Regions from separate parts of the Rhizobium sp. CNPSo 3670 genome, predicted to be linked through region 2. Evidence: riboswitches for the same ligand, from Rfam matches in the RefSeq annotation. Region 2 holds a riboswitch; the other holds the start of a gene.
The links. A riboswitch is a leader RNA that binds a small molecule or an ion and turns the genes downstream of it on or off. The one in region 2 is predicted to bind S-adenosylmethionine.
Positions count from the first base shown of each region.

Region 1: it holds a riboswitch for S-adenosylmethionine, as region 2 does, so the genes downstream of both, AC13QO_RS11095 (O-succinylhomoserine sulfhydrylase) here and metA (homoserine O-acetyltransferase MetA) in region 2, are expected to answer to the same signal.

Region 1 covers NZ_JBXSOL010000008.1:215,536-220,960, forward strand. Annotated here, with positions in the region: gene AC13QO_RS11070 (methyl-accepting chemotaxis protein) at 1-523, shown strand, start outside; gene AC13QO_RS11075 (VOC family protein) at 774-1,154, opposite strand; gene AC13QO_RS11080 (hypothetical protein) at 1,497-1,775, shown strand; tRNA gene AC13QO_RS11085 (tRNA-Gly) at 1,799-1,872, opposite strand; gene AC13QO_RS11090 (2'-deoxycytidine 5'-triphosphate deaminase) at 1,934-3,028, opposite strand; SAM riboswitch at 3,103-3,181, shown strand; gene AC13QO_RS11095 (O-succinylhomoserine sulfhydrylase) at 3,225-4,409, shown strand; gene apaG (Co2+/Mg2+ efflux protein ApaG) at 4,634-5,026, shown strand; gene AC13QO_RS11105 (hypothetical protein) at 5,076-5,425, opposite strand, start outside.
Region 2 covers NZ_JBXSOL010000033.1:4,832-10,256, forward strand. Annotated here, with positions in the region: gene AC13QO_RS25255 (ABC transporter ATP-binding protein/permease) at 4-1,863, opposite strand; SAM riboswitch at 2,016-2,093, shown strand; gene metA (homoserine O-acetyltransferase MetA) at 2,143-3,066, shown strand; gene AC13QO_RS25265 (aldose epimerase family protein) at 3,185-4,207, shown strand; gene AC13QO_RS25270 (GntR family transcriptional regulator) at 4,338-5,114, shown strand; gene AC13QO_RS25275 (SIS domain-containing protein) at 5,107-5,425, shown strand, end outside.

The DNA of each region.
Region 1 (5,425 bases), on a different contig from region 2:
CGGCTCTCATGTCCAGACCGGCGTCACGCTGGTGGGCGAGACCGGCAAGGCGCTCGATGTGATCGTCACCGAGGTGCAGCAAATCAACCAGCACGTCCACGCGATCGCCGAAGCCTCGCGCGAACAGTCGATCGGGCTGCAGGAGATCAACACCGCCGTCAACACCATGGATCAGGGTACGCAGCAGAATGCGGCGATGGTCGAGCAATCGACGGCCGCCAGCCGCAGCCTCGCCACGGAAGCGGCAGCACTCAACACCCTGCTCGGCCAGTTCCGATTGACCGGCACCGGCGGCTTTGCCGCCGCCGCACCGAGCGCGTCTACGCGGCCGACAGCCCCGCCACCGCGGGTGGTGGCCCCGCGCCCGGCAGCAGCCAAGGCATCGATCCGCGTCGCCAGGGAAGGCACGACCCGCCCGGCCGCCTCCCCCGCCCGGGCGCTAGGCCAGAAGATCGCCAACGCCTTCGGCGCCGGCAACAGCAGCACGCCGTCGACGCAGGATGCCGACTGGACGGAATTCTGAGCCGGCAAGAGGCACGCCTGCCCGGTTCGCGCGGATAGCTGCCCCTCGCCCTAACCCTCTCCCCGTAAAAACGGGACGAGGGGACGTGCCCAGCGAGAGGTCGGCGGGGAATGGAGAGGTCGCGGCACATCCCCTTCGCCCGGTTTACGGGGGTCCGAAGGACGGGCCGAGACCGTGGCGCGACCCGGTCGATGCCGGCAGCCGGATGAGGGGCAGGCTACGGGCCGCACCCTTCCTTCTGGGATTTCACTCAAACCGGCCGCCAACCAATCTCGACCAGAATATTTCCGGGCGCCGTGCAATAAAACAGCCAGCCGCCGCGCATGACGGCTGGCGGGCCGGACAGGACCGCACCGGCGGCAACAAGCCCGGCATGAACAATATCAACATCAGCCTTCTCAGCCAAAATAAAGCCGACGTGATAAGTCTGACGCTGCAGTTCGACCTGGTCGGCGGTGCCGAACTTCGCGATCGCGTGGCTGAGGACAATTTCGAGGCCGGCGTCGTCGGTCAGTATCGCCAGGCCATTCTGGCCCCGCATATCCTTGAGCATCAGGCCGAAGTGGCGGATGAAGAAATCCGCCGTCGCGGTAATATCGGGAACGTGAAAATCGAGATGGTTCAGGCGCATGACAGTCTCCGTTTGAAAAAATCCCGGGACTGCCTTTTGCCGTCTCCGCACGCCGCCGGGATCCCGCATCTTGATGCGGATCACGTCGCGGGTTCTCGTGCCATAGGCCACGGAGCAGAGCTTCTTGAGAGCGCTCACGACGCTCCAACGGAAGGGATCGGGCTTACCTCAACCGATCCTGCCTTTTTCGACACTGCCGATCTAGCAGACACCGCCGGTTTCGGCAACGCATGGATTTCCGGGCAGCACTTCTCGAACGAAGGCGGAGACGCCGTTTCAACTGGTGCGTCTGTTGCGATCGGGAGTAAGATCGCCACGTTCTGCGCATCGGAAGGGATGGATATGAAACCGGCAATCATCGGCCTCATCGGCACACTCGTTCTGGCGGGATGCAACACCGTCAGCTACAGCGGCCCGGGCCTCGAACCCATCCCAGGCAGCATCACCTATCACGGCCAGCCGCGCACCAAGCTCACCAAATCGCCACCCGGCTCCTCCTTCCCGCATGATTTTATCGACCAGTACGGCCAACAGGTGGAGGAAACCTACATCATCCAGCCCGACCGCAGCCTGATCATCGCACACCGCCGGTATAAGCCGATTCGGTTTTTCGGGGATTAGAAGGACATCGCTGGAAAGGCAGCTGGAGCGGGTGAAGGGAATCGAACCCTCGTATTCAGCTTGGGAAGCTGCTGCTCTACCATTGAGCTACACCCGCGATGACCTGAGATTTCCAACAGATGGGGGCCGCTGTCAAGTCGCGGCCCGTCAGGCCGGCGTCAGATGCGGAAATGTTTGGAAAGCTTGAGGCCCTGGGCCTGATAGTTGGAGCCGAGGCCGGAGCCGTAGAGACTGGCCGGTTTTTCCTGCATGTGCTCGTAGACCAGGCGGCCGACGATCTGGCCGTCTTCGAGGATGAAGGGCACTTCGTGGCTGCGCACTTCGAGCACGGCGCGGCTGCCGCGCCCGCCGGCCGGCGCATGGCCGAAGCCCGGATCGAAGAAGCCGGCATAATGGACGCGGAATTCGCCGACCAGCGGATCGAAGGGGGTCATCTCGGCGGCATAATCCGGCGGCACATGCACGGCTTCGCGCGAGACGAGGATATAGAACTCGTCGGGATCGAGGATCAGCTCGTTGCGGCCGCGGCTGTAGAGCGGCTCCCAGAAATCGAAAATATCGTGCTGGTCCTTTTCATCGACGTCGACGACGGCGGTATGGTGTTTGCCGCGATAGCCGATCAGGCCGTCCTTGTCGCCGGTGAGATCGATCGACAGCGCGATGCCGCCGCCCGAGACGTTCGGCTGCTTGCTGGCAACGAGCGTTTCGCTTTCATGCAGCCTCAGAAGTTCCGGCTCGCCGAGCACGGACTGGCCGACGCGGAAGCGGATCTGCGACAGGCGCGAGCCGCGGCGCACGACGATCGGGAAGGTGCGCGGGCTGATTTCGAGATAGAGCGGGCCGGAATAGCCCGGCGGGATCTTGTCGAATTCCTGGGCGTAGTCGGTGATGACGCGGGTGAAGATATCGAGCCTGCCGGTCGAGCTCTTCGGATTGGCCGAAGCCGACATGTCGGCAGGCAGCGCCAGGCTCTCCATCAGCGGTACGATATAGACGCAGCCGGTTTCGAGCACCGCGCCCTGGGAAAGGTCGATCACGTGCAGGCTCAGCCGATCGAGCTTGTCCGAGACCAGATGCGAGGGGCCGGGCATGAAGGAAGCGCGCACACGAAAGGCCTTGCTTCCTAAGCGCAGGTCGAGGCTCGCCGGCTGGATCTGATCGCGGTCGAGCTCCCGCTCGGAGTTCAGACGCCCCGTTTCGAACAGTGCCGCAATCGCGCGGTCCGCCAGAATTCCAGTTTCGCGAGCCATAATGCCCCATCCATCATTTTGCCGCCGACAAAACCAAAATCGGGGAATTGACGCAAGCAGCTAACAGCAGTATTGCAAAATTATCCCGTGGTGATTTGGCCGGTCGGCTTGCAGCCACGTTAAACAAGTGGCTAAAAAGACCGGGTTATGAAACCGGTCTGCTTTTGCGGCCGGTTTTTTGTTATGTGAAGGTGATGGCATGAGCAAGACCTGGCGCCCGGCAACCCAACTCGTGCATGGCGGCACGCTGCGTTCGCAATATGGCGAAACATCAGAGGCAATCTATCTCACCCAGGGTTTCGTCTATGAGACGTCGGAAGCGGCCGAAGCCCGCTTCAAGGGCGAAACGGACGGCTTCATCTACGCTCGCTACGGCAGCCCGACCAACGACATGTTCGAAAAGCGCATGTGCGCATTGGAAGGCGCTGAAGATGCCCGCGCCACCGCCTCCGGCATGGCAGCCGTCGCCGCCGCCGTCCTCTGCCAGGTTAAGGCAGGCGACCACATCGTCGCCGCCCGCGCGCTGTTCGGCTCCTGCCGCTGGGTCGTGGAAACGCTGGCGCCGAAATACGGCATCGAGTGCACGCTGGTCGACGGCCGGGATCTCGCCAACTGGGAAAAGGCGGTCTGCCCCAATACCAAGGTATTCTTCCTGGAGAGCCCGACCAACCCGACGCTCGAAGTGATCGATATTGCAGGCGTCGCCAGCCTCGCCAACCAAGTCGGCGCCAAGCTGATCGTCGACAACGTCTTTGCGACGCCGCTCTTTCAGAAGCCGCTCGAACTCGGCGCCCATATCGTTGTCTATTCCGCCACCAAGCACATCGACGGCCAGGGCCGGTGCCTCGGCGGCGTGGTGCTTTCCGACAAGGAATGGATCGACGAGAACCTGCACGACTATTTCCGCCATACCGGCCCGGCCATGTCGCCGTTCAATGCCTGGACGCTGCTGAAGGGCATCGAAACGCTGCCGCTGCGCGTCAAGCAGCAGACTGAAAATGCGGCGAAGATCGCCGATTTCCTGGCAGAGCAGGGCAAGGTCGCCAAGGTGATCTATCCCGGCCGCAAGGACCACCCGCAGTCTGACATCATCGCCAAGCAGATGACCGGCGGCTCGACGCTCGTCTGCTTCGAGCTGAAGGGCGGCAAGGAGGCGGCCTTCGCAGTGCAGAACGCGCTTGAGATCATCAAGATCTCCAACAATCTGGGCGACAGCAAAAGCCTGATCACCCATCCGGCAACGACGACGCACAAGAACCTGACGGAAGAGGCGCGTGCCGAACTCGGCATTTCTCCGGGCACGGTGCGGCTTTCGGCGGGCATCGAGGATACGGACGACCTGATCGAGGATTTCGCGCAGGCGCTTTCCAAGGTTTCGGCCTGATCGACTGGAATAGCGGCCGGACTTCAATGAGGAGCCGGCCGCCGATCTGCGGGAACAAGTACCCGCGCGCCGGCGTTGCGAAGTAAAATTAACGCTGACGATTAGGCTTAACGATCGAAAACCATACGATGATCACCATTTGACCGCTGATCAACGTTCCGTTTCTTGATGGACGGGGCCTCTTTATAAGATACGAGTAACATATCTTGACTATGGTGCAAGGCATGTATCGCGCCCTCACAAGAGATATCGAAGTCGTGGTCGAACCGTTCTATCTGGAGGAGCAATCCGATCCGGAAGACGATCGCTATGTCTGGGGTTACCGGATCGTCATCAGCAACAATTCCGGCGTCGCCGTACGCCTCATCAATCGCTACTGGAACATCACCGACCAGAACGGGGTGGTGGACGAGGTGACCGGCCCCGGCGTCGTCGGCGAACAGCCGCGGCTCAGCCCCGGCGACACCTACGAATATTCCTCCGGCTGCCCGCTCGACACGCCCTCAGGCCTGATGTTCGGCCATTACCAGATGGAAACGGATGAAGGCGAGCTATTCGACGTCGACATCCCCGCCTTCTCGCTGGATTCACCGGGGCTACTGCGCGTGCTGAACTGAGCGCAGGCCCCAAAGTCGATATGCTCGATTCACCCCCAGATGACATGCATCAGAGATCAAAAGGATCCGAGGCCGTCCGGGTGTCCGGCTTTGCTTCGAACGGATCCTTTGATTGGGGCGTGGCTGGCCGCTGAGCGACTGCAGCGTTTACCGCCTTTTGGCAGGTGAGCATCTCATCCGTTGCCCTGACCGAATTTTTTAAACTCAGCGCAACAATCTGCTTTCCGTTGAAGGTGGCGCGAAAACCCAGTTTACGAGCGAACTCGGCAATGAGACTGGAATCCTTAAAATCGATCCATAATCCCTTGAAGCCATCAAGATCGAGAGCGCTCGCATTCGCCGTCCATTGAGAACGATCTAACGACAACTCGATGGGATATTGCTTTCCCACTTCCAAGG
Region 2 (5,425 bases):
GTCTTAAAGCGCCGGCGCGGGGACGACGGCTGCGCCCGCACTGGCGCTGGCGCCGGTGGTCTGGGCGACCTGCTGCTGCGGCTCTTCAGATCTCGAAGGCAGAGCCTGCAGATGCAGCACCCGCGGCTGCAGCGCCTCCAGATAGGTTTCAGAGCGGCCGATATAGATCATGCCCGTTTCGGGTATCGAAGTCAGCACGCTGCACATCGTCTCCTGCCATTCCGGCTCCATGCCCTCGAGCACTTCGTCGAAGATGATCCAACGCGGGCGCACCAGCAGCAGGCGCGCGAAGCCGATCGCCTTCTGTTCATCGCTGTCGAGCAGCTTGTCCCAGCGGGCGCGGGTATCGAGCCTTGCGATCAGAGAGTGCAGGCCGGCCTTTTCAAGGGCCGCCTCGACGGCAGCCTGCTCGTAGGCATCCGGGCTTTCGGGGAAGGCAAGCGCCTCGCGCAAAGTGCCGCCCGGAATATAGGCAATCTGCGGAACGAACAGCATGTCGTCGATCGGCGGCAGACCCATCGTGCCGCTGCCGCACGGCCAGAGCCCGGCCAAGGCCTGGAACAGCAGTTTGCGGTTGACGCTATGATCGCCGTTGATCATGATCTTTTCGCCGGCCTTGATCACGATGTCGGTTTCACGCAGGCGCAAACCGCCGCATTCCTCGATGTCTTCGCCGATTTTGGCATTGATCACCACATCCTTCAGCGTCAGCCTGTCGGGGGTGGTGTTTTCATAGGCGATGCTGCCCTTCACAGCAAAGTCCTCGTCCATGTCGAGCAGCGCCTGGCGGAAGTCGGTGACGCGCATCAGCGTGGCACGCCATTCGGCGATCGGGCCGAAATTGGCGACATACCAGCGCAACGCCGTATTGACTTGGTTGAAGGCGCCGACCGACATCATCAGCTGCCCGAGGGTGAGGCCGCCGGAAAAATAAGCGGGTGCGGCAACGATAATGGGGATAACGATCACGAGCCAGCCGTAGCCGGCCGAAACCCAGGTGAGATTGGTGTTGGCCATGGCGAGCCGCTTGACCACCCTCAGCACCGAACTGATGTCGGTGTTGATGCGCCGGCGTTCATTCTCTTCGCCGCGAGCGACGGTGATTGCCGGCATGTTCTCATTGGCATGCATCAGCGAGAAACGAAGCTCGGCCTCCTTCGAGAACCGGTCGGCATTGAGCTTGACCAGCTTGCGGCCGACGACCTGACTCAGCACCGAGGCGGAGGCGGCATAAAAAATCGCTGCCCAGACCATGTAGCCTGGAATGGAGAAGCTGTGGCCGCTGATGTGGAAGACGAAGCCGCTCGACAGCTCCCAGAGCACGCCGATGAAGCTCACCAGAAGAATGGTTGACTGTAAGAGGCCGAGAACGAGCCCTGTCGTGCTTTCGGCGAGGTTACGGGAATCCTCGTGCAGGCGCTGGTCGGGATTGACGCCGATCAGGCCGCTCGAGGCGAGCCGCAGCGCCCGCTTGCGCTTCAGCCATTGATTGACGAGATCGCGCGACAGGCCCTCGCGCATATAGAGCGCGGTCATCTGGTTCAGCCAGGCCTGCAGCACGTTGAGCAGCAGCAGCGTGCCGGCGATCATCGCAAAGATTTCGAGCTGATGGAAGAATTCGCCGAGATCGCGGCGCTCGAGCGAATCATAGAAGGGGGCGTTCCACTCGTTCAGAATGACCTGGCCATAAGCTGTCAGAAGGATGACGAGGATCAGCACTGTTGCCAGAAACAGCACCTTGCCACGCACTTCAGAATTCCAGAATGCCGAGAACATTACTCCGAGGCGATATGTCAGGCTGAAGTCGTAACCAACCTTATCCTGCCTCCTGGTGCCCGGCCTCCCCTCGATCTTATCTGCCATCATGCTTTTCCAAACCGCCCATACTGTCATTATTAACATGGTGGCGTTACCGGTCTATCAACAGATTTTATCAGTCATTAAACTGTGATGATTCTTGACGCTCCGCTCCTGCATGCATTCGGAGTTGATTCGCGGCTCAACTGGGACTAATTAAGGCACTCCGTGGTGATTTGGCCGGCCGGCTTGCAGCCACGTTAAAAAAGTCGCTAAAGGGCCGCGTGCGGACCGGTAGCGATTTTTTCGCCGCCGGTTTTTTATTTTCGATCGAGTTGACCGCAAATGCCCATCAAGATCCCCGATACGCTGCCCGCTTTCGAAACCCTGGTTCAGGAAGGTGTGCGGGTGATGACCGAGACGATGGCGATCCGTCAGGATATAAGACCGTTGCAGATCGGCCTGCTCAACCTGATGCCCAACAAGATCAAGACCGAACTGCAGATGGCCCGTCTCGTCGGCGCTTCGCCGCTGCAGGTGGAGCTGTCGCTCATCCGCATCGGCGGCCACAAGGCGAAGAACACATCCGAAGATCACCTGCTCGCCTTCTACCAGACCTGGGAAGAGGTGAAGCAGCGCAAGTTCGACGGCTTCATCATCACCGGAGCGCCGATCGAGCTTCTGCCCTATGAGGACGTTACCTATTGGGCAGAGATGCAGGAGATCTTTAATTGGACCGAGACCAACGTCCATTCGACGATGAACGTCTGCTGGGGCGCGATGGCGGCGATCTATCACTTCCACGGCGTTCCGAAATATCAGCTGAAGGAAAAGGCCTTCGGCGTCTACCGGCACCGAAACCTGAAGCCTTCGTCCATCTATCTGAACGGCTTTTCCGACAATTTCGAGGTTCCGGTGTCGCGGTGGACCGAGGTGCGCCGCGAAGATATCGAGAAATCCGCAAGCCTGGAAATCCTGATGGAATCCAGCGAGATGGGCGTATGCCTCGTGCACGAGAAGAGGGGCCGGCGGCTCTACATGTTCAACCACGTCGAATATGATTCCACCTCGCTTTCGGATGAGTATTTCCGCGATGTGGATGCCGGCGTGCCGATCAGGATGCCGCATAATTACTTCCCGCATAATGATCCGACGCTTGCGCCGCAGAACCGCTGGCGCAGCCATGCGCACCTCTTGTTCGGTAACTGGATCAATGAGATTTACCAGACGACGCCCTATGACGTCGAAGAGATCGGCATGGATCTTTGACCGGCATTTGTTTCTGACCTGCCCGGTTGCGGTTTGGAGCAAATGCGGGCAGGTTCCGGTCCGGAACTCTATAGCGCCGCGCGTCTTATCGGACGCGCAAAGGAACGGACGGTCGATTATGTCGGATAAGTTGGAGCGGGATGTTTTCGGGCAGACGAAGGCGGGCGAAACCGTCTATCGCGTCGTCATCAATGGCGGCGGCCTGACGGCCAAGATCATCACCTGGGGCGCGGTCATCCAGGATCTGCGCCTTGCGGGACATGACGCGCCGCTGCAGCTTGGCTTCGAGGAGTTCGACAACTACCCGCTCTACTCGGCCTATTTCGGCGCGACGCCCGGCCGCTGCGCCAATCGCATCGGCGGCGGCAGGTTCACGCTCGACGGCAAGGATTATCAGCTCGAGCGGAACGAAAACGGCGTGACGCATCTGCATGGCGGCAGCGACAACATCGGCAAGCGCAACTGGACGATCGTCGAGCATGACGTCGACCGGCTGGTGATGAAGATCGTCGATCCCGACGGCCGCGCCGGCTACCCCGGCAATTGCACCATCCAGGCGACGTTCCGGGTGCATGGCAACGGCGAGCTGTCGATCACCTACGAATCAACAAGCGACCAGCCGACGCTCGCCAATGTCTGCCAGCACGCCTATTTCAATCTCGACGGCCGCGACGATGCGCTAGGCCACGACATCATGATCGCCGCCGATCACTATTTGCCGACCGACGAAAAGCAGGTGCCGACCGGCGAAATCCGGCCCGTTGCCGGCACTGAATTCGATTTCCGCGAGATGGCTCCGATGAAGCGTTTCGTCGGCAATGAACAGGCATTGTACGACCATAATTTCTGCCTGTCTCGCGAACGCACCGCCAAGCGGACTGTGGCGCTCGCCCGCAGCCTCTATTCCGGCGTGTCGCTGGAAGTGCGCAGCACCGAGCCGGGCGTGCAGTTCTATGCCGGCTTCAAGCTCAATACAGGTGCTCCCGGCCTCGGCGGGCGCAAATACGGCCCGTTCGCCGGCTTCTGCCTGGAAACGCAGGTCTGGCCGGATGCCATCAATCACGAAGGCTTTCCGAATGCGGTCCTGCGCCCCGGCGAAGTGCTGCGCCAGGAGACAGACTACATCTTCACCAAGAGCTGAGCATTCTAGAGACGCACGGCTGTCAAATTTGAGCGTTATGAACCCTCTTCAGTTTGCCGGAGAGGGTTTTTTTATGCCTTGTCCGATTCAGACTTGCCGATTGGTTCTATATAGGTTCTATTGTCTGTCCATGGATAGAACCAGTCTAGTAGCTGAACTCAATAGACGCGGCCTGCGCGACGAAGCGTTGGCCGGGCCGCTCTACAAGCGGCTGGCGCAGGCGCTGACCAGCCTCATTCAGGAGGGCTTGCTGAAGGCCGGCACGGCCCTGCCGGGCGAGCGCGACCTGGCCGAGGCTCTCAAGCTCGGCCGCGTCACTGTGCGCACTGCCTATCGCGACCTGATGGCGGCCGGCGCACTGGAATCACGCCACGGAAGCGGTACTTTCGTATCGGGTAAGGTGGAGCGCATGGAACAGTCGCTCTGGCGGCTTTCCTCCTTCTCCGCCGACATGCGCTCGCGCGGGCGTCTGCCGGCCGCACGCATCTTGTCGCGGGAGATCAACACGCCGTCCCCGGAGGAATCCTTTCTGCTCGGCCTCGGCGCCGGCGAACCGGTTCTGAGGCTCGACCGTCTGCGCCTCGCCGACGGCCTGCCGCTGGCGATCGAGCGCGCCGTCGTGCCGGTCAAGTTTCTGGGGGAGAACGCCGGCGGCGAGGGATCGCTCTACGATGCGCTGGCGGCGAATGGCCACCGACCGGTGCGTGCGCTGCAGCGGCTGACCGCCGTCACGCTCGATACGTCCTATGCCGCGATGCTGAACGTCAAGGCAGGCGCACCGGCGCTTCTGATCGAACGTGTCTCGCGCCTGGAAGACCAGCGCGTCGTCGAATATACCCGCTCGCACTACCGCGGCGATGCCTATGATTTCGTTGCCGAATTGAGAATTGGAGATGACCATGAATGAGAACCAGTCGTTGATGCTGCAGGAAGCCGGCGAGTCGCCGGAGGTGGTGGCCACGCTTCTCGAAAAGGAAAAACTGGTCTTTGCGGAAATCGCCCGGCTGTTTTCGTCCGCCCGCCCGAGCGTGGTGACCACGGCGGCGCGCGGCTCCTCGGACCACGCCGCCACCTTCTTCAAATATCTTTTCGAGATCACCTGCGGCGTACCGGTCGCATCGGTGGGACCGTCAATCGCTTCCGTCTACGGCGCTGCCCTCCATCTGAAGGGCGGTGTGCATTTCACCGTTTCGCAGTCGGGGGCCAGCCCTGACATCG